Regions from separate parts of the Solibacillus daqui genome, predicted to be linked through region 4. Evidence: a T-box and tRNA genes for the amino acid it is inferred to sense, from the RefSeq annotation. Region 4 holds a T-box; the other regions hold tRNA genes.
What was found. The T-box of region 4 lies ahead of thrS (threonine--tRNA ligase). A T-box ahead of a tRNA ligase gene usually reads a tRNA of that ligase, here a tRNA-Thr.
Positions count from the first base shown of each region.

Region 1 (7,226 bases), 500 kb from region 4:
ATTTTATTGCTTACATTGATTTCAAATTTCGTACCTAATGTACCGACTAAGCGATTTAAATTACCGCCAACAAGCTCCCCTCGCACCACGCCTGGAATTACTGTCATAAGGGGGGCAATGCTTTCTGTATACTGAATTTCAATCGGTTGGAATAACTGTTGGAACATTTTCTGTGATAGCTCATCTAGTGCTCCTTGTGGACTGGATAACATCGGTCCATGGAATGTTACTAAATTAGAGAATTCATTTACTTGTGTATGTAATGCCGTAATATCCGAAAAGCCCCAAATAATTTTAGGATTGTCCTCTAATAATGGATAACTAATTTTATCAATCACACGTGGAATTCCATAGCCACCCTTAGCTAAAAAAATTGCCTTTACTTCTGGATCTTGTACCATCGCATGGAAGTCAGCGACACGCTCTTCATCAGTTCCTGCTAAATAGCCCTCAAAGCTTTGAATCGTATTTCCTAATTTATAACGTAATCCAAGCTGGTCTAAAAATGCTAGCTTTTCTCCTAATGTTTCTTGTGTAAGTGGACTACTTAAATTAACTACCCCTACTGTATCCCCTTGCTGTAATCTTGCTGGTCGAATTTTCATTTGTTTGACCTCCTTTTGCTACTGTCGTTATTGTATCATAGCGTTTTATGTAAAGCGCATTACCAGGCTACTCGGCATTTATTTAAATTTTATTCCCGTATTTTCATCGATTTTTGCAATACTATTTTTAGATGAACACCTACTACTTTCACAAATAACTGGTGGTATTGCGGTCATCACAGGCGTTTTTATTTCTAATATAAAAACGACACGCATAATATGAGCGTAAGTTGATGTCTTTACCTCTATAAACTATTTACTTTCAAAAAAAGAGGTGCAGCATCGGATACTGCACCCCTTTTACTATTTTACGTCAGTATAAATTACCGTTACATTTGAATGGTTATGCAATGCACTTGCTGGGAAATCCTCTGTAATTACACCGCTACGTAAACGATTTATTGCTTCTTGCTTTGATGTACCTGATATTAAGAGTACCACTTTTTTCGCATTTAAAATCGTTTGAATCCCCATTGTAATTGCATGAGTTGGTACTTCTTCAATCGAATTAAAGTATATTTTATTTGCTTCACGCGTTGACTCTGTAAGTTCTACTACATTTGTTCCTAAATCAAACGAAGTACCTGGTTCATTAAATCCTATATGGCCGTTAACACCAATACCTAAAAGCTGAATATCAATTCCACCCACTGCCTCAATCTTCGCATCATATTGCGTTGCAGCAGTTTGTAAGTCATTTGTATCACCTTCTGGTAAATGAATATTATCAGTCTTCATATCCACATGGTTAAAGAGCTGCTGATCCATATAATAGTGATAGCTTGCTTCATTTGCTGCATTAATGCCTACATATTCATCTAAATTAAATGATTGTGCCTTTTCAAATGAAATTTCGCCTGCTTTATATGCCTCAACAAGTTCTTTATAAAATCCTTCTGGCGTCCCACCCGTTGCCAAACCTAGCACCATTTCAGGGTGTTTCTGTAACTCTTCTTTAAAAATTTTGGCTGCAATTTTACTCAATTCATCATAATCTGCAGCTTCAATCCAATTTATATTCGATACTGTAGTCATCATCTATACCTTCTCCCTTTAGAGCGTAATTTTTAATATCTCCATCTTATTTCTTAACATCATCATGTTAATTTTATCTAAAAATTTTATTATATGCTATATAATAAATCGACAAATTTCCTTTTAATAACCCTATTATTTTGTTTATTAACCACATTTATTTATAAACACATTATCTATTTTAACTTTATTATTTTTTTCATAAAAAAAGACCCTCAACTAATCGTTGAAAGCCTTGTTTTAATAAGGTTTATGACAGTTAACCTTATTAATAGTATACCGATAGTCGGGGTCGAACCGACACTCCTCACGGAACCGGATTTTGAGTCCGGCGCGTCTGCCAATTCCGCCATATCGGCAAGAAAATGGATATAAAAAAAACCGGATTAACCGATTTCATTAAAAATATGGAGGCGGCAACCGGATTTGAACCGGTGATAAAGGTGTTGCAGACCTGTGCCTTACCACTTGGCTATGCCGCCATATTTATGGAGCGGAAGACGAGGTTCGAACTCGCGACCCCCACCTTGGCAAGGTGGTGTTCTACCACTGAACTACTTCCGCAAACGAATGGCTGGGGAACCTGGATTCGAACCAGGGCATGACGGAATCAAAATCCGTTGCCTTACCGCTTGGCTATACCCCAATAAAGGAAATTTCAATTTAATAATAATGGGGCGACTGATGGGAATCGAACCCACGAATGCCTGAACCACAATCAGGTGCGTTAACCACTTCGCCACAACCGCCATAATAAAAAATAGAATATAATAAAACAAAAAATAAATGGGGCGACTGATGGGAATCGAACCCACGAATGCCTGAACCACAATCAGGTGCGTTAACCACTTCGCCACAACCGCCACTATCGTATTTTGTTTTTGTAAATTGGCAGGGGCAGTAGGAATCGAACCCACACTGACGGTTTTGGAGACCGTAGTTCTACCTTTAAACTATGCCCCTAAAAAGAGATGGTGGAGGGGGACGGATTCGAACCGCCGAACCCTAAGGAGCGGATTTACAGTCCGCCGCGTTTAGCCACTTCGCTACCCCTCCAGGTAATGGTGCCGGCGAAAGGAGTCGAACCCTCGACCTACTGATTACAAGTCAGTTGCTCTACCAACTGAGCTACACCGGCAAAAATATGGTGGGTTTGGACGGAATCGAACCGCCGACACTTAGAGCTTCAATCTAATGCTCTACCAACTGAGCTACAAACCCATATATGTATTATTTGTTAAAAATGGCGGTCCCGACCGGGATCGAACCGGCGATCTCCTGCGTGACAGGCAGGCATGTTAACCGCTACACCACGGGACCTTTTGGTTGCGGGGACAGGACTTGAACCTGTGACCTTCGGGTTATGAGCCCGACGAGCTACCACTGCTCCACCCCGCGATAATACTGTATTATTTTTAATGGTGGAGGATGACGGGCTCGAACCGCCGACCCCCTGCTTGTAAGGCAGGTGCTCTCCCAGCTGAGCTAATCCTCCATGCTGGATATAATGAAATATAATTAATGGTGACCCGTACGGGATTCGAACCCGTGTTACCGCCGTGAAAGGGCGGTGTCTTAACCACTTGACCAACGGGCCATTTAAAAGTTTGCCTGGCGGAGAGTAAGGGATTTGAACCCTTGATGCAGTGTTACCCGCATACACGATTTCCAATCGTGCTCCTTCGGCCACTCGGACAACTCTCCAAGATTTAGATGGCTCCGAAGGCAGGACTCGAACCTGCGACCTGCCGGTTAACAGCCGGATGCTCTACCAACTGAGCTACTTCGGAATAATTATATGTTAGCCTAGCGACGTCCTACTCTCACAGGGGGAAACCCCCAACTACCATCGGCGCTAAAGAGCTTAACTTCTGTGTTCGGTATGGGAACAGGTGTGACCTCTTTGCCATCATCACTAGACTAATTTTGAAAGACATTTATTATTATACTTTAATTAACTTATTTCGTCAAGTATTATTATATTTTTTTATTCTTTCAAAACTGGATAAACGTTTCATTGATTTTCGTAAACATGTGGTTAAGTCCTCGACCGATTAGTATTCGTCAGCTACATGTGTCGCCACACTTCCACCTCGAACCTATCTACCTGATCGTCTTTCAGGGGTCTTACTTACTTGCGTAATGGGAAATCTCATCTTGAGGGGGGCTTCATGCTTAGATGCTTTCAGCACTTATCCCGTCCACACATAGCTACCCAGCGATGCCTTTGGCAAGACAACTGGTACACCAGCGGTGTGTCCATCCCGGTCCTCTCGTACTAAGGACAGCTCCTCTCAAATTTCCTACGCCCACGACGGATAGGGACCGAACTGTCTCACGACGTTCTGAACCCAGCTCGCGTACCGCTTTAATGGGCGAACAGCCCAACCCTTGGGACCGACTACAGCCCCAGGATGCGATGAGCCGACATCGAGGTGCCAAACCTCCCCGTCGATGTGGACTCTTGGGGGAGATAAGCCTGTTATCCCCGGGGTAGCTTTTATCCGTTGAGCGATGGCCCTTCCATGCGGAACCACCGGATCACTAAGCCCGTCTTTCGACCCTGCTCGACTTGTAGGTCTCGCAGTCAAGCTCCCTTATGCCTTTACACTCTACGAATGATTTCCAACCATTCTGAGGGAACCTTTGGGCGCCTCCGTTACCTTTTAGGAGGCGACCGCCCCAGTCAAACTGTCCGCCTGACACTGTCTCCTACCCCGCTAAGGGGCATGGGTTAGAAGTTCAATACAACCAGGGTAGTATCCCACCGACGCCTCCTTCGAAGCTGGCGCTCCGAGATCTCTGGCTCCTACCTATCCTGTACAAGTTGTACCAAAATTCAATATCAAGCTACAGTAAAGCTCCACGGGGTCTTTCCGTCCTGTCGCGGGTAACCTGCATCTTCACAGGTACTATAATTTCACCGAGTCTCTCGTTGAGACAGTGCCCAGATCGTTACGCCTTTCGTGCGGGTCGGAACTTACCCGACAAGGAATTTCGCTACCTTAGGACCGTTATAGTTACGGCCGCCGTTTACTGGGGCTTCAATTCGCAGCTTCGCTTGCGCTAACCACTCCTCTTAACCTTCCAGCACCGGGCAGGCGTCAGCCCCTATACGTCACCTTACGGTTTTGCAGAGACCTGTGTTTTTGCTAAACAGTCGCCTGGGCCTATTCACTGCGGCTCTCTCGGGCTATACACCCTACCAGAGCACCCCTTCTCCCGAAGTTACGGGGTCATTTTGCCGAGTTCCTTAACGAGAGTTCTCTCGCACACCTTAGGATTCTCTCCTCGACTACCTGTGTCGGTTTGCGGTACGGGTACCTCCCACCTCGATAGAGGCTTTTCTTGGCAGTGTGAGATCAGGAACTTCCTCCATACGGAGTCGTCATCACAGCTCAATGTTAAAGTACGCGGATTTGCCTACGCACACACCTTACTGCTTGAACAGAGACAACCAACGCTCTGCTTACCCTACCCTACTGCGTCCCCCCATTTCTCAAACGGTGGGGAGGTAGTACAGGAATATCAACCTGTTATCCATCGCCTACGCCTATCGGCCTCGGCTTAGGTCCCGACTAACCCTGAGCGGACGAGCCTTCCTCAGGAAACCTTAGTCATACGGTGCATGGGATTCTCACCCATGTTTCGCTACTCATACCGGCATTCTCACTTCTAAGCGCTCCACCAGTCCTTCCGGTCTGACTTCAACGCCCTTAGAACGCTCTCCTACCACGCATACCAACGGTATGCATCCACAGCTTCGGTGAATCGTTTAGCCCCGATACATTTTCGGCGCAGCGTCACTCGACCAGTGAGCTATTACGCACTCTTTAAATGATGGCTGCTTCTAAGCCAACATCCTGGTTGTCTAAGCAACGCCACATCCTTTTCCACTTAACGATTACTTTGGGACCTTAGCTGGTGGTCTGGGCTGTTTCCCTTTTGACTACGGATCTTATCACTCGCAGTCTGACTCCCGTGTATAAATATCCGGCATTCGGAGTTTGTCTGAATTCGGTAAAGCGAGATGCCCCCTAGTCCAAACAGTGCTCTACCTCCGGTATTCTCAATCACGAGGCTAGCCCTAAAGCTATTTCGGAGAGAACCAGCTATCTCCAAGTTCGATTGGAATTTCTCCGCTACCCACACCTCATCCCCGCACTTTTCAACGTGCGTGGGTTCGGACCTCCAGTAAGTGTTACCTCACCTTCATCCTGGACATGGGTAGATCACCTGGTTTCGGGTCTACGACCACGTACTAATTCGCCCTATTCAGACTCGCTTTCGCTGCGGCTCCGTCTTATCAACTTAACCTCGCACGTAATCGTAACTCGCCGGTTCATTCTACAAAAGGCACGCTATCACCCATTAACGGGCTCTAACTACTTGTAGGCACACGGTTTCAGGATCTATTTCACTCCCCTTCCGGGGTGCTTTTCACCTTTCCCTCACGGTACTGGTTCACTATCGGTCACTAGGTAGTATTTAGCCTTGGGAGATGGTCCTCCCGGATTCCGACGGAATTTCACGTGTTCCGCCGTACTCAGGATCCACTCTGGAGGGACTGAACTTTTGACTACAGGGCTTTTACCTTGTTTCGCGGACCTTTCCAAGTCGCTTCGTCTAATCCAATCTTTTGTAACTCCGTATAGAGTGTCCTACAACCCCAAAGAGCAAGCTCTTTGGTTTGGGCTCTTCCCGTTTCGCTCGCCGCTACTCAGGGAATCGAATTTTCTTTCTGTTCCTGCAGGTACTTAGATGTTTCAGTTCCCTGCGTCTGTCCTCATCACGTTATGTATTCACGTGTAGATACTATCCGATTAAAGATAGTGGGTTCCCCCATTCGGAAATCCCCGGATCAAAGCTTACTTACAGCTCCCCGAGGCATATCGGTGTTAGTGCCGTCCTTCATCGACTCCTAGTGCCAAGGCATCCACCGTGCGCCCTTATTAACTTAACCAAAAGTTAAACTTACTTAAAAAGTAAGATTTTAAGGATATTGCACGATCAATTACTTGATCTATGTTTGTTTATTACTTATCAATGTCGTTTTATCCAGTTTTCAAAGAACAAGACAGCGAACTTCCATCACATCGTGACTAAGCTTCACTGAATTTGCTTCATGCAGTCTTGCGACGATAGCGCTAGCGGCAGGAGCAAATATTTTTTTGAAGTATTCCATTCAATTAAGAATGAACCTTCAAAACTGAACAGCAACCGTTAATGTTTCATTCCCTAGGAATGAATTCCGAAAAATCCTTAGAAAGGAGGTGATCCAGCCGCACCTTCCGATACGGCTACCTTGTTACGACTTCACCCCAATCATCTATCCCACCTTCGGCGGCTGGCTCCATAAAGGTTACCTCACCGACTTCGGGTGTTACAAACTCTCGTGGTGTGACGGGCGGTGTGTACAAGGCCCGGGAACGTATTCACCGCGGCATGCTGATCCGCGATTACTAGCGATTCCGGCTTCATGTAGGCGAGTTGCAGCCTACAATCCGAACTGAGAACGGTTTTATCGGATTAGCTCCCCCTCACGGGTTGGCAACCGTTTGTACCGTCCATTGTAGCACGTGTGTA
Region 1 covers NZ_CP114887.1:3,420,542-3,427,767, forward strand. Annotated here, with positions in the region: gene O7776_RS16775 (S66 peptidase family protein) at 1-605, opposite strand, end outside; gene nagB (glucosamine-6-phosphate deaminase) at 909-1,622, opposite strand; tRNA gene O7776_RS16785 (tRNA-Leu) at 1,918-1,999, opposite strand; tRNA gene O7776_RS16790 (tRNA-Cys) at 2,049-2,122, opposite strand; tRNA gene O7776_RS16795 (tRNA-Gly) at 2,130-2,204, opposite strand; tRNA gene O7776_RS16800 (tRNA-Gln) at 2,212-2,286, opposite strand; tRNA gene O7776_RS16805 (tRNA-His) at 2,314-2,389, opposite strand; tRNA gene O7776_RS16810 (tRNA-His) at 2,428-2,503, opposite strand; tRNA gene O7776_RS16815 (tRNA-Trp) at 2,530-2,603, opposite strand; tRNA gene O7776_RS16820 (tRNA-Tyr) at 2,613-2,696, opposite strand; tRNA gene O7776_RS16825 (tRNA-Thr) at 2,703-2,778, opposite strand; tRNA gene O7776_RS16830 (tRNA-Phe) at 2,786-2,861, opposite strand; tRNA gene O7776_RS16835 (tRNA-Asp) at 2,885-2,960, opposite strand; tRNA gene O7776_RS16840 (tRNA-Met) at 2,964-3,038, opposite strand; tRNA gene O7776_RS16845 (tRNA-Val) at 3,060-3,135, opposite strand; tRNA gene O7776_RS16850 (tRNA-Glu) at 3,163-3,237, opposite strand; tRNA gene O7776_RS16855 (tRNA-Ser) at 3,253-3,344, opposite strand; tRNA gene O7776_RS16860 (tRNA-Asn) at 3,355-3,430, opposite strand; rRNA gene rrf (5S ribosomal RNA) at 3,445-3,560, opposite strand; rRNA gene O7776_RS16870 (23S ribosomal RNA) at 3,675-6,603, opposite strand; rRNA gene O7776_RS16875 (16S ribosomal RNA) at 6,907-7,226, opposite strand, start outside.
Region 1: it has a tRNA-Thr gene. The T-box ahead of thrS (threonine--tRNA ligase) is inferred to sense a tRNA for this amino acid. The anticodon was not compared.

Region 2 (7,226 bases), 1.4 Mb from region 4:
GTTCATGTATGACACATCTCCTTCTCACTTCTAAATATATACAAAATCACATTACTTTTTATATCGGCAGACATCCCATAATTTAGAACAAAAATAGGTAACGAACTAAGCAAATAGATGCCATTTCGTAAAAAATGTCTAGTACAAAGCGCTAATATATCTCTATTTGCAGGAAGAAACGATACATGTTACTGTAAAATAAAACCAAGCATGAAGGAGGAACATTTGTGAAATGTTATTTCATTGCGATTTTTTGTGCAATCATTTCCCTCGGTAGCTTGGCACTTCCAGCCAATAACGCCGAGGCTAAACAATTATTTAAAGATATACCGACGAGCCATTACGCTTCTGAAGCCATTCAATGGGCATATGAATTTGATATAATTCACGGCTATCCTGACGGCACATTCCGCCCAAATCAGGCCGTCACCGAGCAGCAGTTTGCCCAAATATTCGTCAGTTATTTCGATTTAGAGCCTGTTGAAGAGGAGCTCATGAAATTTTCAAAAAAACAAATTGCCTCGGATGCCATTTATAATACGCTTGCTGCTTACCAAGTTCCGTTAAATGGTTACTTCGATAATCAAATCCGTAGCTCAGCCGTTACTCGTGGGACTGTTGCTCAAGCCCTTGCATATATGCTCAACGGTGACACGACGCTCAATTCGTCCATTCAATTTTTATTAGATTATTACATTACTTCTGGACAAAATCCGAAGTATGAAAACACTAATCTCCAACGCTATTTCGGTGCGTCGAATCATTTAACTCGCGCACAGCTTGTTGTTTTCTTTTACAAGCTACAATCAAAAAGCTTTTTCTATATTTCACCTAAAGCCGAACAAAGCTTTGAAAATACAGAGCACTACACACTCAATAAGCGCGCAAATTTAGCACGTAACATACTCGACAAATCACTAAGAAAAGGCTCCAATTGGTCTACAGAAGCAAACAACAAACCAAACAAAACATGGAACGGTGAGTACACGTATTTTTACACATATGGAAATGACGATCTCGATTCACGTGGACGTATTTTATCGATTACCAACAGTTCAAAATCCAGTTTCAACGTCACTTATTACACATACGATGGTTGGAACTCAGGTACAGTTGAAGGCGTAGCAACAATTGTTTCAGATAAAAAAGCGCGCCTAAACAAAACATCTGAAGGCACGCGTTGTGTCATTGAATTTGAAAAAATCGGTACTAACGTTATTAAGACAACTGAATATTATTGCGAAGCCGGTCGCGACAAAGGAACAAACTACAATGGTACATTAACGCTTGAAACGAACTAAATGAATATAAAAAAGCACATCGCATTTAGCGATGTGCTTTTTTTCAAGTGTATGACCCGTACGGGATTCGAACCCGTGTTACCGCCGTGAAAGGGCGGTGTCTTAACCACTTGACCAACGGGCCAATGGCTCCGAAGGCAGGACTCGAACCTGCGACCTGCCGGTTAACAGCCGGATGCTCTACCAACTGAGCTACTTCGGAAACATACTATGGTGGGCCTAAATGGACTCGAACCATCGACCTCACGCTTATCAGGCGTGCGCTCTAACCAGCTGAGCTATAGGCCCATAATATGGTGGGTTTGGACGGAATCGAACCGCCGACACTTAGAGCTTCAATCTAATGCTCTACCAACTGAGCTACAAACCCACAAAAAAATGGCGGTCCCGACCGGGATCGAACCGGCGATCTCCTGCGTGACAGGCAGGCATGTTAACCGCTACACCACGGGACCAACATATTGTTTAAAACTTATAAAATTAAAATGGAGGAGGTAGAGGGATTCGAACCCCCGCGCGGTGTTACCCGCCTGTCGGTTTTCAAGACCGATCCCTTCAGCCAGACTTGGGTATACCTCCAAAGGGAAAATGAAATATATGGTGGAGCCTAGCGGGATCGAACCGCTGACCTCCTGCGTGCAAGGCAGGCGCTCTCCCAGCTGAGCTAAGGCCCCATTGTAATGGTCGGAATGACAGGATTCGAACCTACGACCCCTTGGTCCCAAACCAAGTGCTCTACCAAGCTGAGCTACATTCCGATCTGTCATTTTAAAAATATATATGGCGCGCCCGACAGGAGTCGAACCCATAACCTTTTGATCCGTAGTCAAACGCTCTATCCAATTGAGCTACGGGCGCTAAAAATTTCTTTGTTTTAAAAAATGGTGCCGAGGGCCGGAATCGAACCGGCACGGTGATCACTCACCGCAGGATTTTAAGTCCTGTGCGTCTGCCAGTTCCGCCACCCCGGCATTTTGGAGCGGAAGACGAGGTTCGAACTCGCGACCCCCACCTTGGCAAGGTGGTGTTCTACCACTGAACTACTTCCGCAAAATGCTTAGAATTTTTTATTCTGACAGTATGTAAAATTATAAAAACTGGTGAGCCATGAAGGACTCGAACCTTCGACCCTCTGATTAAAAGTCAGATGCTCTACCGACTGAGCTAATGGCTCTCTAAAATGGTGCCGGCGAAAGGAGTCGAACCCTCGACCTACTGATTACAAGTCAGTTGCTCTACCAACTGAGCTACACCGGCATTTTAGAAATGGTGGAGGATGACGGGCTCGAACCGCCGACCCCCTGCTTGTAAGGCAGGTGCTCTCCCAGCTGAGCTAATCCTCCTGGGTAATAACCTAGCGACGTCCTACTCTCACAGGGGGAAACCCCCAACTACCATCGGCGCTAAAGAGCTTAACTTCTGTGTTCGGTATGGGAACAGGTGTGACCTCTTTGCCATCATCACTAGATTAATTTGAAAGAATTATTCTTTCAAAACTGGATAAACGGTTCATTGATTTTCGTAAACATGTGGTTAAGTCCTCGACCGATTAGTATTCGTCAGCTACATGTGTCGCCACACTTCCACCTCGAACCTATCTACCTGATCGTCTTTCAGGGGTCTTACTTACTTGCGTAATGGGAAATCTCATCTTGAGGGGGCTTCATGCTTAGATGCTTTCAGCACTTATCCCGTCCACACATAGCTACCCAGCGATGCCTTTGGCAAGACAACTGGTACACCAGCGGTGTGTCCATCCCGGTCCTCTCGTACTAAGGACAGCTCCTCTCAAATTTCCTACGCCCACGACGGATAGGGACCGAACTGTCTCACGACGTTCTGAACCCAGCTCGCGTACCGCTTTAATGGGCGAACAGCCCAACCCTTGGGACCGACTACAGCCCCAGGATGCGATGAGCCGACATCGAGGTGCCAAACCTCCCCGTCGATGTGGACTCTTGGGGGAGATAAGCCTGTTATCCCCGGGGTAGCTTTTATCCGTTGAGCGATGGCCCTTCCATGCGGAACCACCGGATCACTAAGCCCGTCTTTCGACCCTGCTCGACTTGTAGGTCTCGCAGTCAAGCTCCCTTATGCCTTTACACTCTACGAATGATTTCCAACCATTCTGAGGGAACCTTTGGGCGCCTCCGTTACCTTTTAGGAGGCGACCGCCCCAGTCAAACTGTCCGCCTGACACTGTCTCCTACCCCGCTAAGGGGCATGGGTTAGAAGTTCAATACAACCAGGGTAGTATCCCACCGACGCCTCCTTCGAAGCTGGCGCTCCGAGATCTCTGGCTCCTACCTATCCTGTACAAGTTGTACCAAAATTCAATATCAAGCTACAGTAAAGCTCCACGGGGTCTTTCCGTCCTGTCGCGGGTAACCTGCATCTTCACAGGTACTATAATTTCACCGAGTCTCTCGTTGAGACAGTGCCCAGATCGTTACGCCTTTCGTGCGGGTCGGAACTTACCCGACAAGGAATTTCGCTACCTTAGGACCGTTATAGTTACGGCCGCCGTTTACTGGGGCTTCAATTCGCAGCTTCGCTTGCGCTAACCACTCCTCTTAACCTTCCAGCACCGGGCAGGCGTCAGCCCCTATACGTCACCTTACGGTTTTGCAGAGACCTGTGTTTTTGCTAAACAGTCGCCTGGGCCTATTCACTGCGGCTCTCTCGGGCTATACACCCTACCAGAGCACCCCTTCTCCCGAAGTTACGGGGTCATTTTGCCGAGTTCCTTAACGAGAGTTCTCTCGCACACCTTAGGATTCTCTCCTCGACTACCTGTGTCGGTTTGCGGTACGGGTACCTCCCACCTCGATAGAGGCTTTTCTTGGCAGTGTGAGATCAGGAACTTCCTCCATACGGAGTCGTCATCACAGCTCAATGTTAAAGTACGCGGATTTGCCTACGCACACACCTTACTGCTTGAACAGAGACAACCAACGCTCTGCTTACCCTACCCTACTGCGTCCCCCCATTTCTCAAACGGTGGGGAGGTAGTACAGGAATATCAACCTGTTATCCATCGCCTACGCCTATCGGCCTCGGCTTAGGTCCCGACTAACCCTGAGCGGACGAGCCTTCCTCAGGAAACCTTAGTCATACGGTGCATGGGATTCTCACCCATGTTTCGCTACTCATACCGGCATTCTCACTTCTAAGCGCTCCACCAGTCCTTCCGGTCTGACTTCAACGCCCTTAGAACGCTCTCCTACCACGCATACCAATGGTATGCATCCACAGCTTCGGTGAATCGTTTAGCCCCGATACATTTTCGGCGCAGCGTCACTCGACCAGTGAGCTATTACGCACTCTTTAAATGATGGCTGCTTCTAAGCCAACATCCTGGTTGTCTAAGCAACGCCACATCCTTTTCCACTTAACGATTACTTTGGGACCTTAGCTGGTGGTCTGGGCTGTTTCCCTTTTGACTACGGATCTTATCACTCGCAGTCTGACTCCCGTGTATAAATATCCGGCATTCGGAGTTTGTCTGAATTCGGTAAAGCGAGATGCCCCCTAGTCCAAACAGTGCTCTACCTCCGGTATTCTCAATCACGAGGCTAGCCCTAAAGCTATTTCGGAGAGAACCAGCTATCTCCAAGTTCGATTGGAATTTCTCCGCTACCCACACCTCATCCCCGCACTTTTCAACGTGCGTGGGTTCGGACCTCCAGTAAGTGTTACCTCACCTTCATCCTGGACATGGGTAGATCACCTGGTTTCGGGTCTACGACCACGTACTAATTCGCCCTATTCAGACTCGCTTTCGCTGCGGCTCCGTCTTCTCAACTTAACCTCGCACGTAATCGTAACTCGCCGGTTCATTCTACAAAAGGCACGCTATCACCCATTAACGGGCTCTAACTACTTGTAGGCACACGGTTTCAGGTTCTATTTCACTCCCCTTCCGGGGTGCTTTTCACCTTTCCCTCACGGTACTGGTTCACTATCGGTCACTAGGTAGTATTTAGCCTTGGGAGATGGTCCTCCCGGATTCCGACGGAATTTCACGTGTTCCGCCGTACTCAGGATCCACTCTGGAGAGAATGACTTTTTGGCTACAGGGCTTTTACCTTCTCTTGCGGACCTTTCCAAGTCGCTTCGCCTAAATCATTCTTTTGTAACTCCGTATAGAGTGTCCTACAACCCCAAAGAGCAAGCTCTTTGGTTTGGGCTCTTCCCGTTTCGCTCGCCGCTACTCAGGGAATCGAATTTTCTTTCTGTTCCTGCAGGTACTTAGATGTTTCAGTTCCCTGCGTCTGTCCTCATCACGCTATGTATTCACGTGTAGATACTATCCGATTAAAGATAGTGGGTTCCCCCATTCGGAAATCCCCGGATCAAAGCTTACTTACAGCTCCCCGAGGCATATCGGTGTTAGTGCCGTCCTTCATCGACTCCTAGTGCCAAGGCATCCACCGTGCGCCCTTATTAACTTAACCAAAGTTAAACTTAAATCAGATGATTTAAGACTTTAAGGATCTTACACGATCAATTTCTTGATCTATTGTTTGTTTATTACTTATCAATGTCGTTTTATCCAGTTTTCAAAGAACAAAAAAATTGGTGGAGCCTAGCGGGATCGAACCGCTGACCTCCTGCGTGCAAGGCAGGCGCTCTCCCAGCTGAGCTAAGGCCCCAATATTATGATATAAGAGGTAATATAAAGAATTTATATGGTGGGCCTAAATGGACTCGAACCATCGACCTCACGCTTATCAGGCGTGCGCTCTAACCAGCTGAGCTATAGGCCCTCTTAGAAGATATAAAATTCATTCATAAACCTTCAAAACTGAACAGCAAACGTTAATGAGTATCTTCTCCAAGAGAAGATTTCCGAAAAATCCTTAGAAAGGAGGTGATCCAGCCGCACCTTCCGATACGGCTACCTTGTTACGACTTCACCCCAATCATCTATCCCACCTTCGGCGGCTGGCTCCATAAAGGTTACCTCACCGACTTCGGGTGTTACAAACTCTCGTGGTGTGACGGGCGGTGTGTACAAGGCCCGGGAACGTATTCACCGCGGCATGCTGATCCGCGATTACTAGCGATTCCGGCTTCATGTAGGCGAGTTGCAGCCTACAATCCGAACTGAGAACGGTTTTATCGGATTAGCTCCCCCTCGCGGGTTGGCAACCGTTTGTACCGTCCATTGTAGCACGTGTGTAGCCCAGGTCATAAGGGGCATGATGATTTGACGTCATCCCCACCTTCCTCCGGTTTATCACCGGCAGTCTCCTTAGAGTGCCCAACTAAATGATGGCAACTAAGAACAAGGGTTGCGCTCGTTGCGGGACTTAACCCAACATCTCACGACACGAGCTGACGACAACCATGCACCACCTGTCACCGTTGTCCCCGAAGGGAAAACTGTATCTCTACAGTGGTCAATGGGATGTCAAGACCTGGTAAGGTTCTTCGCGTTGCTTCGAATTAAACCACATGCTCCACCGCTTGTGCGGGCCCCCGTCAATTCCTTTGAGTTTCAGTCTTGCGACCGTACTCCCCAGGCGGAGTGCTTAATGCGTTAGCTGCAGCACTGAGGGGCGGAAACCCCCAACACTTAGCACTCATCGTTTACGGCGTGGACTACCAGGGTATCTAATCCTGTTTGCTCCCCACGCTTTCGCGCCTCAGTGTCAGTTACAGACCAGATAGTCGCCTTCGCCACTGGTGTTCCTCCAAATCTCTACGCATTTCACCGCTACACTTGGAATTCCACTATCCTCTTCTGCACTCAAGTTCCCCAGTTTCCAATGACCCTCCCCGGTTGAGCCGGGGCTTTCACATCAGACTTAAGGAACCACCTGCGCGCGCTTTACGCCCAATAATTCCGGACAACGCTTGCCACCTACGTATTACCGCGGCTGCTGGCACGTAGTTAGCCGTGGCTTTCTAACAAGGTAC
Region 2 covers NZ_CP114887.1:218,109-225,334, reverse strand. Annotated here, with positions in the region: gene O7776_RS01155 (S-layer homology domain-containing protein) at 1-6, opposite strand, end outside; gene O7776_RS01150 (S-layer homology domain-containing protein) at 228-1,301, shown strand; tRNA gene O7776_RS01145 (tRNA-Glu) at 1,354-1,425, opposite strand; tRNA gene O7776_RS01140 (tRNA-Asn) at 1,428-1,503, opposite strand; tRNA gene O7776_RS01135 (tRNA-Ile) at 1,513-1,589, opposite strand; tRNA gene O7776_RS01130 (tRNA-Phe) at 1,596-1,671, opposite strand; tRNA gene O7776_RS01125 (tRNA-Asp) at 1,681-1,756, opposite strand; tRNA gene O7776_RS01120 (tRNA-Ser) at 1,788-1,880, opposite strand; tRNA gene O7776_RS01115 (tRNA-Ala) at 1,900-1,975, opposite strand; tRNA gene O7776_RS01110 (tRNA-Pro) at 1,983-2,059, opposite strand; tRNA gene O7776_RS01105 (tRNA-Arg) at 2,083-2,159, opposite strand; tRNA gene O7776_RS01100 (tRNA-Leu) at 2,184-2,272, opposite strand; tRNA gene O7776_RS01095 (tRNA-Gly) at 2,277-2,351, opposite strand; tRNA gene O7776_RS01090 (tRNA-Lys) at 2,400-2,475, opposite strand; tRNA gene O7776_RS01085 (tRNA-Thr) at 2,483-2,558, opposite strand; tRNA gene O7776_RS01080 (tRNA-Val) at 2,569-2,644, opposite strand; rRNA gene rrf (5S ribosomal RNA) at 2,654-2,769, opposite strand; rRNA gene O7776_RS01070 (23S ribosomal RNA) at 2,831-5,758, opposite strand; tRNA gene O7776_RS01065 (tRNA-Ala) at 5,881-5,956, opposite strand; tRNA gene O7776_RS01060 (tRNA-Ile) at 5,994-6,070, opposite strand; rRNA gene O7776_RS01055 (16S ribosomal RNA) at 6,168-7,226, opposite strand, start outside.
Region 2: it has a tRNA-Thr gene. The T-box ahead of thrS (threonine--tRNA ligase) is inferred to sense a tRNA for this amino acid. The anticodon was not compared.

Region 3 (7,226 bases), 150 kb from region 4:
TTCACCGAAGCTGTGGATGCATACCATTGGTATGCGTGGTAGGAGAGCGTTCTAAGGGCGTTGAAGTCAGACCGGAAGGACTGGTGGAGCGCTTAGAAGTGAGAATGCCGGTATGAGTAGCGAAACATGGGTGAGAATCCCATGCACCGTATGACTAAGGTTTCCTGAGGAAGGCTCGTCCGCTCAGGGTTAGTCGGGACCTAAGCCGAGGCCGATAGGCGTAGGCGATGGATAACAGGTTGATATTCCTGTACTACCTCCCCACCGTTTGAGAAATGGGGGGACGCAGTAGGGTAGGGTAAGCAGAGCGTTGGTTGTCTCTGTTCAAGCAGTAAGGTGTGTGCGTAGGCAAATCCGCGTACTTTAACATTGAGCTGTGATGACGACTCCGTATGGAGGAAGTTCCTGATCTCACACTGCCAAGAAAAGCCTCTATCGAGGTGGGAGGTACCCGTACCGCAAACCGACACAGGTAGTCGAGGAGAGAATCCTAAGGTGTGCGAGAGAACTCTCGTTAAGGAACTCGGCAAAATGACCCCGTAACTTCGGGAGAAGGGGTGCTCTGGTAGGGTGTATAGCCCGAGAGAGCCGCAGTGAATAGGCCCAGGCGACTGTTTAGCAAAAACACAGGTCTCTGCAAAACCGTAAGGTGACGTATAGGGGCTGACGCCTGCCCGGTGCTGGAAGGTTAAGAGGAGTGGTTAGCGCAAGCGAAGCTGCGAATTGAAGCCCCAGTAAACGGCGGCCGTAACTATAACGGTCCTAAGGTAGCGAAATTCCTTGTCGGGTAAGTTCCGACCCGCACGAAAGGCGTAACGATCTGGGCACTGTCTCAACGAGAGACTCGGTGAAATTATAGTACCTGTGAAGATGCAGGTTACCCGCGACAGGACGGAAAGACCCCGTGGAGCTTTACTGTAGCTTGATATTGAATTTTGGTACAACTTGTACAGGATAGGTAGGAGCCAGAGATCTCGGAGCGCCAGCTTCGAAGGAGGCGTCGGTGGGATACTACCCTGGTTGTATTGAACTTCTAACCCATGCCCCTTAGCGGGGTAGGAGACAGTGTCAGGCGGACAGTTTGACTGGGGCGGTCGCCTCCTAAAAGGTAACGGAGGCGCCCAAAGGTTCCCTCAGAATGGTTGGAAATCATTCGTAGAGTGTAAAGGCATAAGGGAGCTTGACTGCGAGACCTACAAGTCGAGCAGGGTCGAAAGACGGGCTTAGTGATCCGGTGGTTCCGCATGGAAGGGCCATCGCTCAACGGATAAAAGCTACCCCGGGGATAACAGGCTTATCTCCCCCAAGAGTCCACATCGACGGGGAGGTTTGGCACCTCGATGTCGGCTCATCGCATCCTGGGGCTGTAGTCGGTCCCAAGGGTTGGGCTGTTCGCCCATTAAAGCGGTACGCGAGCTGGGTTCAGAACGTCGTGAGACAGTTCGGTCCCTATCCGTCGTGGGCGTAGGAAATTTGAGAGGAGCTGTCCTTAGTACGAGAGGACCGGGATGGACACACCGCTGGTGTACCAGTTGTCTTGCCAAAGGCATCGCTGGGTAGCTATGTGTGGACGGGATAAGTGCTGAAAGCATCTAAGCATGAAGCCCCCTCAAGATGAGATTTCCCATTACTCAAGTAAGTAAGACCCCTGAAAGACGATCAGGTAGATAGGTTCGAGGTGGAAGTGTGGCGACACATGTAGCTGACGAATACTAATCGGTCGAGGACTTAACCACATGTTTACGAAAATCAATGAACCGTTTATCCAGTTTTGAAAGAATAATTCTTTCAAATTAATCTAGTGATGATGGCAAAGAGGTCACACCTGTTCCCATACCGAACACAGAAGTTAAGCTCTTTAGCGCCGATGGTAGTTGGGGGTTTCCCCCTGTGAGAGTAGGACGTCGCTAGGTTATTACCCAGGAGGATTAGCTCAGCTGGGAGAGCACCTGCCTTACAAGCAGGGGGTCGGCGGTTCGAGCCCGTCATCCTCCACCATTTCTAAAATGCCGGTGTAGCTCAGTTGGTAGAGCAACTGACTTGTAATCAGTAGGTCGAGGGTTCGACTCCTTTCGCCGGCACCATTTTAGAGAGCCATTAGCTCAGTCGGTAGAGCATCTGACTTTTAATCAGAGGGTCGAAGGTTCGAGTCCTTCATGGCTCACCAGTAATTTGCTTTAGCGGGTGTGGCGGAATTGGCAGACGCACTAGACTTAGGATCTAGCGCCGCAAGGCGTGGGGGTTCGACTCCTTCACCCGCACCATTTAATTTCATAACTGTCAGATAAAAAATATCTTAAGCATTTTGCGGAAGTAGTTCAGTGGTAGAACACCACCTTGCCAAGGTGGGGGTCGCGAGTTCGAACCTCGTCTTCCGCTCCAAAAAATGCCGGGGTGGCGGAACTGGCAGACGCACAGGACTTAAAATCCTGCGGTGAGTGATCACCGTGCCGGTTCGATTCCGGCCCTCGGCACCATTTTATTTTAATATGTATAGCGCGCCCGTAGCTCAATTGGATAGAGCGTTTGACTACGGATCAAAAGGTTATGGGTTCGACTCCTGTCGGGCGCGCCAGATTACGGAATGTAGCTCAGCTTGGTAGAGCACTTGGTTTGGGACCAAGGGGTCGTAGGTTCGAATCCTGTCATTCCGACCATTATAATGGGGCCTTAGCTCAGCTGGGAGAGCGCCTGCCTTGCACGCAGGAGGTCAGCGGTTCGATCCCGCTAGGCTCCACCATAAAAGACAACCAAAATAAAGATCCTGGCTACCTAGCTCAGCTGGCTAGAGCATTCGGTTCATACCCGAAAGGTCGTGGGTTCGACTCCCTCGGTAGCCATCTTAAGGACCTTTAGCTCAGTTGGTTAGAGCAGACGGCTCATAACCGTCCGGTCACAGGTTCGAGTCCTGTAAGGTCCACCAGTAATCACATATTTAACTCGGAGGTATACCCAAGTCTGGCTGAAGGGATCGGTCTTGAAAACCGACAGGCGGGTAACACCGCGCGGGGGTTCGAATCCCTCTACCTCCTCCATTTTAATTGAATAATTGAGTTTTTTATTATCGCGGGGTGGAGCAGTGGTAGCTCGTCGGGCTCATAACCCGAAGGTCACAGGTTCAAGTCCTGTCCCCGCAACCAAATGGTCCCGTGGTGTAGCGGTTAACATGCCTGCCTGTCACGCAGGAGATCGCCGGTTCGATCCCGGTCGGGACCGCCATTTTTTATGGGTTTGTAGCTCAGTTGGTAGAGCATTAGATTGAAGCTCTAAGTGTCGGCGGTTCGATTCCGTCCAAACCCACCATATGCGGGTGTAGTTTAGTGGTAAAACCTCAGCCTTCCAAGCTGATGTTGTCGGTTCGATTCCGATCACCCGCTCCAGTTTTTAAGAGGGCCTATAGCTCAGCTGGTTAGAGCGCACGCCTGATAAGCGTGAGGTCGATGGTTCGAGTCCATTTAGGCCCACCATATAAAACGTTCCGAAGTAGCTCAGTTGGTAGAGCATCCGGCTGTTAACCGGCAGGTCGCAGGTTCGAGTCCTGCCTTCGGAGCCATATTTATTTAAGGGGAATTACTCAAGAGGCTGAAGAGGCGCCCCTGCTAAGGGTGTAGGTCGGGTAACCGGCGCGAGGGTTCAAATCCCTCATTCTCCGCCACGGCCCGTTGGTCAAGTGGTTAAGACACCGCCCTTTCACGGCGGTAACACGGGTTCGAATCCCGTACGGGTCATACATAAGTAAAACAAGAAAACGCTAAGCATATTTTCCTTGCTTAGCGTTTTTTTGTAATCAATATTAATTGATTATTAGTTTCTCCATATTGAAATGCTCTAGTCGAGTTATTTACTTAAAAGTCTTTCTTATAAGCTGTGTAATTATTTAAGACGTGGTACCATTTATTATTTTGTTAAAGTAATGATGAATTGATTTATAATATTCATTGGATTAAGGGCTACGTCTGTTAAAGTACCGGCAAAAATAATTTGTTAACCAATTGATTGGTTAAATTGCTCAAAGTCAGGTTACTTTATAACATTATTTTTTGAATTATGTATATAGCTTTCCAGAGCGTCAGTTTAAGCATATAAGCTTTTTTTAATATACCATTCACCTTTGACTTGCTGTAATGTCCTTGAATGCCTTATTTTCGATATAGTATGTAGGATCTGCTATTGTTTTTCAGGCTGCTTCATAACTTTTTTCTTGAGGAAATAAAGAAATTCTGGCTTTTCTAAAACCAATGAAATCATATGTAGTAGCGAGTTAGCCATATTGGAGTGCTTTTTATAGTGCTTTTTGTTCTTCATTACGCAGTAAAATGATTTTCTCACATATAGAGTAATTTAAGTCCAATAATTCGTAAGGAAAACGTGCTACACCGAAAGTAAGCCAATAGCTATGAGATAGTTCATGGATAAGAACAGCATGCCTGGCGTTAAATTGATCCGTTTTAGCTACTGTAATATAGTAATTTTCATTGTAGTTTGGGTAGTTAAATAATATGGCTTCCAGCCCGTTATATTTAATATAAGCAACAGGTGTAAAATTTGGTCAGAATTTATGTAAGAGTTGAGTTGATACAAATGGCTGAATTATTGATGTAAACGCGGCCATAAAAGTATCCCTTCAAAGATATTTTGAAATGATATATTTTTGTTCAATAATCAAATAGTATTCGAGAAATTATAATAGATTTAATTTGATGAAATAGAGGAGGCATAAAGGTGAGTGCAGTTTTTGAATATAATACTAAAAAAGTATATCCAATTATTTATCCAGTTAAATACGGACAAATGAATAATATTAACTGTTACCTATTTGAACACCAAAATAAGCTAACATTAATTGATGCAGGAATTGATTCAGCCGAATATGAAGTGTTTTTTGATGAACAGCTTGCTGCATATGATTTAAACATAATGGATATTGATCAAATCATTTTGACTCACCACCATATTGATCATATTGGTATGGTCAATAAAATTATTGGAAAAAAGCAAATTCCGGTATTCGCACATCCACTTGCATTAGAGAGGCTAGCATTGACAACAACTTATCAGCAGACTAAAATTCAATTTTTTGAAGAGCTATATGAACACTATGGTTGTACACATGTTATGGCGTCCCGTATAGAGAAAATGAAGCAAACACTAAATGATGCTGGTGGATTGCGTATAAAGTCTGTGATTGAGCCAATTCAAGCAAATGATTATGTTGGAGAATTAAAAGTTTTGGAAACGCCAGGGCATTCATTGGACTCAATAACTTTATATGATGAAGAATCAGGCTGGTTGTTTACGGGAGATTTAATTATCGAAAAGGGGTCGACAAATGCATTAATTGACTTTGATTCAAGGAAATTATTGCTTCCAACAGTATTACAGCATCGTCAATCAATTGAGCAATGTCAGAAATTATTAATTTCAACGGTATTTGCTGGTCATGAAAAGATATTTACTAATTTTTCTGAGGTAGCCCAATTAAATATCGCGAAGATTGATTACAAAGTGCAGCGAATTGCAAAACAGATTGAACAAGGCAATGAGTCAGTCTTAAAACTGGCGAATGCTCTTTATGGTAATTTAATGCATACGATGCCTACGCTTATTTTTTCGGAAGTAATTGGCTATGTTAATTATGCTGAAATTTTAGGGATTGTGGAAAGAGTACAACGAAACGGGCAAATAACATTTCGTTGTGTTTGAATTTGGGTTAATGTAAAAATATAGATTCTTATGGTAAGAATCTATATCTACTAGTTGAGCCAACAGTATTTTTCGAATTTTTACATATAATTAAATAACGAAGAGCATAAATTTTTTTATAAAAATGAAAAACAACTGTTGAAAAAAATGGATAATCATATTAGAATTTCGATATACTAAGAAATCGTTTTCATTGGTTAACAAGGTCATTTGATGGGGATTTTTGAAAAAAATATATTTTTTAAAAAAGTTTTCAAAAAATCATTGCATTTTCTTATGAATACTGATATTATAAATCTTGTCCTTAAGAGAAAGGTCACTTACGAAATGTAACAATATTACCCAGGAGGATTAGCTCAGCTGGGAGAGCACCTGCCTTACAAGCAGGGGGTCGGCGGTTCGAGCCCGTCATCCTCCACCATTTCTAAAATGCCGGTGTAGCTCAGTTGGTAGAGCAACTGACTTGTAATCAGTAGGTCGAGGGTTCGACTCCTTTCGCCGGCACCATTTTAGAGAGCCATTAGCTCAGTCGGTAGAGCATCTGACTTTTAATCAGAGGGTCGAAGGTTCGAGTCCTTCATGGCTCACCAGTAATTTGCTTTAGCGGGTGTGGCGGAATTGGCAGACGCACTAGACTTAGGATCTAGCGCCGCAAGGCGTGGGGGTTCGACTCCCTTCACCCGCACCATTTAATTTCATAACTGTCAGATAAAAAATATCTTAAGCATTTTGCGGAAGTAGTTCAGTGGTAGAACACCACCTTGCCAAGGTGGGGGTCGCGAGTTCGAACCTCGTCTTCCGCTCCAAAAAATGCCGGGGTGGCGGAACTGGCAGACGCACAGGACTTAAAATCCTGCGGTGAGTGATCACCGTGCCGGTTCGATTCCGGCCCTCGGCACCATTTTATTTTAATATGTATAGCGCGCCCGTAGCTCAATTGGATAGAGCGTTTGACTACGGATCAAAAGGTTATGGGTTCGACTCCTGTCGGGCGCGCCAGATTACGGAATGTAGCTCAGCTTGGTAGAGCACTTGGTTTGGGACCAAGGGGTCGTAGGTTCGAATCCTGTCATTCCGACCATTATAATGGGGCCTTAGCTCAGCTGGGAGAGCGCCTGCCTTGCACGCAGGAGGTCAGCGGTTCGATCCCGCTAGGCTCCACCATAAAAGACAACCAAAATAAAGATCCTGGCTACCTAGCTCAGCTGGCTAGAGCATTCGGTTCATACCCGAAAGGTCGTGGGTTCGACTCCCTCGGTAGCCATCTTAAGGACCTTTAGCTCAGTTGGTTAGAGCAGACGGCTCATAACCGTCCGGTCACAGGTTCGAGTCCTGTAAGGTCCACCAGTAATCACATATTTAACTCGGAGGTATACCCAAGTCTGGCTGAAGGGATCGGTCTTGAAAACCGACAGGCGGGTAACACCGCGCGGGGGTTCGAATCCCTCTACCTCCTCCATTTTAATTGAATAATTGAGTTTTTTATTATCGCGGGGTGGAGCAGTGGTAGCTCGTCGGGCTCA
Region 3 covers NZ_CP114887.1:3,068,883-3,076,108, reverse strand. Annotated here, with positions in the region: rRNA gene O7776_RS15195 (23S ribosomal RNA) at 1-1,736, shown strand, start outside; rRNA gene rrf (5S ribosomal RNA) at 1,798-1,913, shown strand; tRNA gene O7776_RS15185 (tRNA-Val) at 1,923-1,998, shown strand; tRNA gene O7776_RS15180 (tRNA-Thr) at 2,009-2,084, shown strand; tRNA gene O7776_RS15175 (tRNA-Lys) at 2,092-2,167, shown strand; tRNA gene O7776_RS15170 (tRNA-Leu) at 2,181-2,264, shown strand; tRNA gene O7776_RS15165 (tRNA-Gly) at 2,308-2,382, shown strand; tRNA gene O7776_RS15160 (tRNA-Leu) at 2,389-2,477, shown strand; tRNA gene O7776_RS15155 (tRNA-Arg) at 2,499-2,575, shown strand; tRNA gene O7776_RS15150 (tRNA-Pro) at 2,581-2,657, shown strand; tRNA gene O7776_RS15145 (tRNA-Ala) at 2,665-2,740, shown strand; tRNA gene O7776_RS15140 (tRNA-Met) at 2,767-2,840, shown strand; tRNA gene O7776_RS15135 (tRNA-Ile) at 2,847-2,923, shown strand; tRNA gene O7776_RS15130 (tRNA-Ser) at 2,943-3,035, shown strand; tRNA gene O7776_RS15125 (tRNA-Met) at 3,066-3,140, shown strand; tRNA gene O7776_RS15120 (tRNA-Asp) at 3,144-3,219, shown strand; tRNA gene O7776_RS15115 (tRNA-Phe) at 3,228-3,303, shown strand; tRNA gene O7776_RS15110 (tRNA-Gly) at 3,307-3,380, shown strand; tRNA gene O7776_RS15105 (tRNA-Ile) at 3,391-3,467, shown strand; tRNA gene O7776_RS15100 (tRNA-Asn) at 3,478-3,553, shown strand; tRNA gene O7776_RS15095 (tRNA-Ser) at 3,565-3,655, shown strand; tRNA gene O7776_RS15090 (tRNA-Glu) at 3,657-3,728, shown strand; gene O7776_RS15085 (MBL fold metallo-hydrolase) at 4,723-5,703, shown strand; tRNA gene O7776_RS15080 (tRNA-Val) at 6,049-6,124, shown strand; tRNA gene O7776_RS15075 (tRNA-Thr) at 6,135-6,210, shown strand; tRNA gene O7776_RS15070 (tRNA-Lys) at 6,218-6,293, shown strand; tRNA gene O7776_RS15065 (tRNA-Leu) at 6,307-6,391, shown strand; tRNA gene O7776_RS15060 (tRNA-Gly) at 6,435-6,509, shown strand; tRNA gene O7776_RS15055 (tRNA-Leu) at 6,516-6,604, shown strand; tRNA gene O7776_RS15050 (tRNA-Arg) at 6,626-6,702, shown strand; tRNA gene O7776_RS15045 (tRNA-Pro) at 6,708-6,784, shown strand; tRNA gene O7776_RS15040 (tRNA-Ala) at 6,792-6,867, shown strand; tRNA gene O7776_RS15035 (tRNA-Met) at 6,894-6,967, shown strand; tRNA gene O7776_RS15030 (tRNA-Ile) at 6,974-7,050, shown strand; tRNA gene O7776_RS15025 (tRNA-Ser) at 7,070-7,162, shown strand; tRNA gene O7776_RS15020 (tRNA-Met) at 7,193-7,226, shown strand, end outside.
Region 3: it has a tRNA-Thr gene. The T-box ahead of thrS (threonine--tRNA ligase) is inferred to sense a tRNA for this amino acid. The anticodon was not compared.

Region 4 (7,226 bases):
ATTTACCAGTACCTGTTTTTTTGAAACGTTTCGCAGCTCCACGGTGAGTTTTCATTTTTGGCATGTCGATTTCCTCCTAAACTTGTTTCTACATACTTATTATTTCTCGTTCTTTGGTTGAAGAACTAAGAACATGCTTCGGCCTTCCATCTTCGGTTTTTGTTCAACCGTAGATACTTCAGCACAAGCTTCAGCAAAGCGATCTAGCACACGCTGACCAATTTCTTTGTGTGTAATTGCACGACCTTTGAAGCGAATTGTAGCCTTCACTTTGTCACCTTTTTCAAGGAACTTAACTCCGGCACGTAATTTCGTTTGGAAATCATGTTCATCAATTGTAGGGCTCAAACGAACCTCTTTCATACTGATAACTTTTTGATTTTTACGAATTTCGCGGTCTTTCTTTTGCTGTTCGAACTTAAATTTACCATAGTCCATGATACGAGCGACTGGTGGCTTGGCTTGAGGGGCCACAAGGACAAGATCCAAGTTAGCACGAGCGGCAATTTCTAGCGCTTCGATTCTCGTTTTAACGCCAAGCTGATCACCATTGTGGTCGATTAGACGAAGTTCACGTGCGCGAATGCCTTCGTTTACATACATGTCTTTGCTAATAATAATCCACCTCCAAGTGTTTGTCGCGAATACATGAGTTGGTGTAAAGTATAACCCGGTCGAACGGTACACCTCTCCGCGTTATGTCCATATAGCCTTTTTTGCCTTTACAAACAAAAAAGACGGACATTCGAGATGTCCGCCCGCTATATGTGCATACGCATAAACGCGTAAAACAATTCAACGTGTCTATACCTGTAGATAACAAAATGCATCATTCAGGTGAGAAGCGGGCAGCCTCTACTTGCTAACTTTGTATTCATAACCTAGATAATCTTATCATGCCTCTTATTTAACGTCAACGTTTTTCTTTTTTTATTTTGAACAAAAATAGCCTTTCTATTCCACGCAACATTTTAAAATATTTAAACTTGCTTCAAACGTTCACCATGTTTAAAACTTTTTCAACTAGAACATTTATTAATAGTTCTTTAGATTCTTACTGTACTACTATCAATACTAGTTCATTAGATTTCAATTGAATTGTCCACAGAAACTACCTTTTATTTCCTATAGCTCCCTGTACTACAATGAAAGTGTAAGGCTATAATATTAAATGGAGTTGATAGGTATGTCTATTAAACACAAATTATTAGCTGGATTTGCACTAATGGTTATTACGAACCTCACAGCAAGCACAATCTCATTTTATCAAATGATTGGCATTGACAAACAGTACAGTGACACAATAAACAACGGATTGCCCAAGTTAAACGCAGTAAGTGATATACGAAATAGCTAAACGATAGAAAGTACACAGCTACAATCTTATATTTTAGGCGATGACACTGCTAAGGAGCAACTTGAAGTAGCTCAGTCTAAATTAGATGAAACACTAGACCTTTTCAAAGAAGGCTTAGAAACCGATGCAACCATGCAGCAATTTATTTACACTAATGAAAAAATTGAACTTTATGAAAAAGAAATTAATGAAGCATTACGAATTAATGATGCCACAGGTGGAGTCGATGCCGTGGCGTACTATTTAAAAACCGTGATCCCAGCTCGTGATGCAGCCATTAATTCAGGTGAAGAGTTAAACAATCAATTTAAACAATTATTTGATAATGCAAAAAAACAATCCGAAAATAAAAAGAACGAAGCAATAATTATCGCCGCGATTGTATTCTTTAGCTCACTCCTATTAGGTATACTACTTGCACTTAGCTTAAACCGACGAATCGCTACACCATTACAAAAATTACAAGCTTCCGTGCATACAATTGCTTCAGGTGACTTGAGTCAAGAAGACATTCAAATAAAATCAAAAGATGAAATTGGTCAATTAACGGGTTCAGTTAACACGATGAAAAATACAATCAAGGGACTACTTGAATCCTTAGGTAGAAATGCTGAGCATTTAAGTGCTTCAGCTGAAGAGTTAAATGCTTCAACACAAGAGATTACATTACTCTCTGAAAATATTGCCCATGCTGCTTCTAACTCTGTAGAATCTACACAGAATAGTGCATTTGCCGCAAAAGAATGTGCAACGGCAATGGAAGAAACTTCTTCAGCTATCCAACGTATTGCAGAATCCGCGCAGCTATTAAATACATCAGCTAACGAAACTTCTGACATGGCAGATGAAGGTGAATCAAATGTTAAAACAGCAAAACACCAAATGCAAACGATTTATCAATCAACGAAATTAACAACAGATTTAATCCATAAATTAGCGCAACAAACAGTCGAAATTGAAAATATATCACGCGTCATTACAAGCATTACAGATCAAACGGATTTATTAGCACTGAATGCAGCCATTGAAGCCGCACGTGCAGGTGAGCATGGTAAAGGCTTTGCAGTTGTTGCTGATGAAGTCCGCAAATTAGCAGAGGCTTCCAACAAGTCCGCAAATGAAATTGTCGCATTAACAAACGAAATTCAACTAGATACAAAAAATGTAGAGCAAGCCATTCAAGAAAGCTTAACTTCCGTTGAACAAGGCGTTGACATCATTGACAATACAGGTACATCCTTCAATAAAATATTGGCGGCAGTAGATTATATGCGCTCGCAAATTGAAGATGTATCTGCAGTAACAGAACAAATTTCAGCCGCAGCAGAAGAAGTTACCGCTTCAGTGCAGGAGTTGGCTGCCCAATCACAAATCGTCACAGATGATACTGCAAAAGCGAGAGATTCGATTAATGAACAAATTTCAGCCATGCAAGAAATTAATAGTGTTGCAAACGATTTAAGTGTACGCGCAGAAGATTTACAACAAGCTGTTGGAGAATTTAAATTTTAACTATTGATATTAACGAAAAATCTTACCATGTTGTATGAAACAACTTGGTAAGATTTCTTTATTTCGGAAGGATTATACTTCCAAATTACAAAAACACCCCCCTTTTTTTCAATGTCAGCATTGAGAAAAGGGGGTGAGATAAATTATTTTGTAATTTCAGCTTTAATGTTTGCTAAGAATTCTTCAAATGATACTGTTTCAGAATCTTTTGAGCCGTAACGACGAATGTTAACTGCCCCTTCTTCCACTTCTTTATCCCCTAATACTAACATGTAAGGGATCTTCTTCATTTGAGATTCACGGATTTTGTAGCCTAATTTTTCTTCACGGTCATCCATTTCGACACGTACACCAGCAGCTTGTAATTTTTCTTGTACTTCGCGAGCATAGTCATAGTGTACAGCATTAGAAACCGGAATGATTGTTGCTTGAACTGGTGCTAGCCATGTTGGGAATGCACCTTTGTATTCTTCGATTAAGAATGCTACGAAACGTTCCATTGTCGATACAACACCACGGTGAATAACGACTGGGCGTTGTGGTTGACCATCTTCCCCGATGTATGAAAGATCGAAACGCTGTGGTAATAAGAAGTCAAGCTGTGCAGTCGATAGTGTTTCTTCTTTACCAATTGCAGTTTTTACTTGAACGTCTAATTTTGGACCGTAGAATGCTGCTTCGTCTTCTGCGATGAAATAGTCATAGCCTAATTCGTCCATCGCTTCTTTTAACATCGCCTGTGCAGTTTCCCACATTTGGTCGTCATCGAAATATTTCTCTTTATTGTTCGGGTCGCGGTAAGAAAGACGGAATGAGAAGTCTTTTAAATCGAAGTCTTTGTAAACTTCTAAGATTAACTCCACTACTTTTTTGAATTCCGCTTTAATTTGGTCTGGACGTACGAAAATATGCGCATCGTTTAATGTCATCCCGCGTACACGCTGTAAGCCTGATACCGCACCTGACATTTCATAACGGTGCATTGTACCAAGTTCTGCAATACGAATTGGTAAGTGACGGTACGAGTGTAAACCGTTTTTGAATACCATCATGTGGTGAGGGCAGTTCATCGGACGTAAAACTAAAGTTTCGTTGTCCATCTCCATTGGAGGGAACATGCCATCTTGATAGTGCTCCCAGTGACCTGATGTTTCGTATAATCTTTTCGAACCAAGTACTGGAGTGTAAACATGCTTGTAGCCTAAAGATAATTCTTTGTCTACGATGTAACGCTCAATTGTACGACGGATTGTTGCACCGTTTGGTAACCATAATGGTAAACCTTGACCTACAGTTTGAGACGTCATGAAAAGGTCTAATTCTTTACCGATTTTACGGTGGTCACGCTCTTTTGCTTCTTCAAGCATTTGTAAATGATGTTTTAACTCTTCCTTCGTGAAGAACGCAGTACCGTAAATACGTTGTAACATTTTGTTGTCTGAGTTACCTCGCCAGTAAGCACCAGCAAGTGATAATAATTTGAACTCTTTTAATTTCCCTGTAGATGGTACGTGTACCCCACGGCAAAGGTCAAAGAAGTCACCTTGGTAGTAAATTGATACTTGCTCATCCGCTGGAATTGCTTCAAGTAATTCTAATTTGTACTCGTCTCCTACTTCTTCGTAGATTTTTTGCGCGTCATCACGAGAAACATTTTTGCGATCAATTTCGATGTTTTCCGAAATAATTTTTTTCATTTCTTTTTCGATTGCTGGTAGGTCTTCTGCTGTAATTGGTGTTGGTGAATCGATGTCATAATAGAAACCTGAATCGATAACTGGTCCAATACCTAATTTTACATCCGGGAATAAACGTTTCACTGCTTGTGCAGTCAAGTGAGCTGTCGAGTGACGTAAAATTTCTAATGCCTCTGGTGATTTGTTCGTAATAATTTCAATCGCACCATCTTGTTCGATCCCTGTTTTTGCATCGACTAACGCGCCATTAATTTTACCTGCTAATGTAGATTTTTTTAGACCAGGGCTAATTGAACCTGCAACGTCTAAAGTAGATGTGCCTTTTGCAAATTCCTTTACTGCGCCATCTGGGAAAGTTAATTTAATCATTTCTGACATAATGTTGTCCTCCTTATTTTTGGCAAAATAAAAAGCACCATCCCTCGTAAAGGGACGATGCTGTATATGCTCGTGGTGCCACCCTTCTTCCTTCTTCGTATATTACGAATAAGAAGCTCTCGGTCAGTTAACGTACTGAGAAACGTTGACGGATTTGCCCCATCACTGCTCCAAGGTAGTAAAGTAAAACACTTTGCTAGGAAGTTTGCAGCCAATGACTTCCCTCTCTAAAAGCTAGTTCGTTAAACTTATTGTCCTTATCAATGCATTTATTGTTTAATTACGTTAAAAGTATACGCTCGTTTTTAATGAAATGCAACTACGAAGAAGAAAATATTTAACAATTTAAATTCTTCGGTTTGTACCATCCATTTGCACTGGAATTGTGACTGCTTTAATGCGCTCCATTAAACGTGCTGCTTTTACGACCTCAATATCACCGCGCTGCGATTGTGCCAAATGATGCTCTAACCCGCTATAATCAAAATTAGATGTAATGAATGTTGGTAGCTCTTCACTCATTCGGTAATGCATAATCGTTCCTAGGATTTCATCACGTGTCCATGCTGACATCGTTTCTGCGCCAATATCATCTAACATAAGTACGGGTGCTTTTTTAACATAATCGATTTTCTCATTTAATGAATTATCGCCAATGGCATTTTTCATTTCACGTAAAAATTCTGGTACGAATACAACAACAGTTTTCACTTTTAATGTTGCAAGCTCATTGGCAATTGCACCGAGAACAAAGGATTTACCAACACCAAATTTACCATATAAGTAAAAGCCTTTTTTCGGTAGCTCTCCTGTACGTTTATATGTTGCGACAAACTCTGCTGCTTGATCAGCAATCGTTAAACGCGAATGATTGTCGATCGCTAAATCTTTTAATGTCGCCTTTAACACATCTTTTGGCATATGCATACTCGAAATCATATTCGCTACGTCACGGCGCTCATCTTCACGTTGCTTTTGCTCGCATGAGACATACGTAATATCAATAACATTGCGCGTAATGAACAACTTCGGAATATAACCTTTTAGTAAATTAGTACATTGATTCGTATTACCACAGCCGCAGCATGTTAGGGATTGCCCGGTATACTCTAATAGCTTCGGTAAGCTAATTTCAACCATTTCCTTCGTTACTTGCTGCTCATGTTCGCGTAAAAATTCTTGAACTTTTGGGTGTTCGATCGTTTCACGACGAATTGCTTCAAAACGTTCTTCAAATGAGGGCATACGCTTTTTAATTTCGTTTAATTGATTATTAATTGGTTCGATTGCTATTCACCTGCCCTATCAAGCTTTTGTAATATTTTTAAGCGCTCTTTTTCAAAATCGATTGCTCCGTCTGGTTGCTTATCTTGAAGTGGTTCCTCATTACGCTTATAAAACCAATCTGGTACTTGCTCGTCACGGCCACTTTTTCGATTATTATAGGTTGGCTTTTTCGTTTGCGTTTGTTTTGGTTGCGCACTTTCTTGTTTCCACTGCGAATACTTATCACGCTCTTGTCGTGCCAATTCCATCGCTTCTTTCGCCGTTTTTAACTGTTTTCGATTCCAGTGGTCCGCAATTTTTTCAACGTAAGCCTTAGGTAACTTCATGTCTGTTGATAGCATAACGTATTCTAATAAAACGTTTACTACACCAACGGACATTCCATATTTCACGACTAAATCTTCAGCAAGCTGTATCGAAGAGGGGATCGGTTCTTTGCCGTTGTTGATATCACGTAAAACTTGAACCGGTGCCGTTGTTTCTAAATATTGCAGTAGTTCTTGCTCTTTTGATAAATTTTCATCAACAGCTACTTCTATTTGTTTTTCAAAAGCTTTCGTTAACACTGGCGCATCTGTTGACACTGTCAGTTTATAAAAATCTGCTGCTGCTCGTTTTAAACGTTCTGTCGTTAACTTATTGTGCTCATCTAATGCGGTGATGACCACTTTTTGCATATGAAGCGGTGATAAATTGTATAAAAATGCAAGTTTAGCAATTGTATCTCGTGCCTCAAGCGTTAATGCTGCACTTGGAATTAATTGCTCCGATAGGCCAGCCTGTAATAATTTAAAATCAAATTGCTCATAGTAAAAAGGATAATCCCCAGTTGTCGCTTGATTTATCTCTAAATCGTCCATAGGTAAGCTTTGATTGATTGGGCGATACACATCAGTAAATGTGCGCGTCACCTCTTCAAATTGAGCCTTATTTGGCATTGTTAAAAAGCGTTGACGCAGTTTACGATAAGCCCCTTCTCCGATCTTACTAAATAA
Region 4 covers NZ_CP114887.1:2,918,185-2,925,410, forward strand. Annotated here, with positions in the region: gene rpmI (50S ribosomal protein L35) at 1-64, opposite strand, end outside; gene infC (translation initiation factor IF-3) at 100-603, opposite strand; gene O7776_RS14280 (MCP four helix bundle domain-containing protein) at 1,187-1,357, shown strand; gene O7776_RS14285 (methyl-accepting chemotaxis protein) at 1,490-2,869, shown strand; gene thrS (threonine--tRNA ligase) at 3,013-4,944, opposite strand; T-box leader at 4,992-5,217, opposite strand; gene dnaI (primosomal protein DnaI) at 5,290-6,231, opposite strand; gene O7776_RS14300 (replication initiation and membrane attachment family protein) at 6,234-7,226, opposite strand, start outside.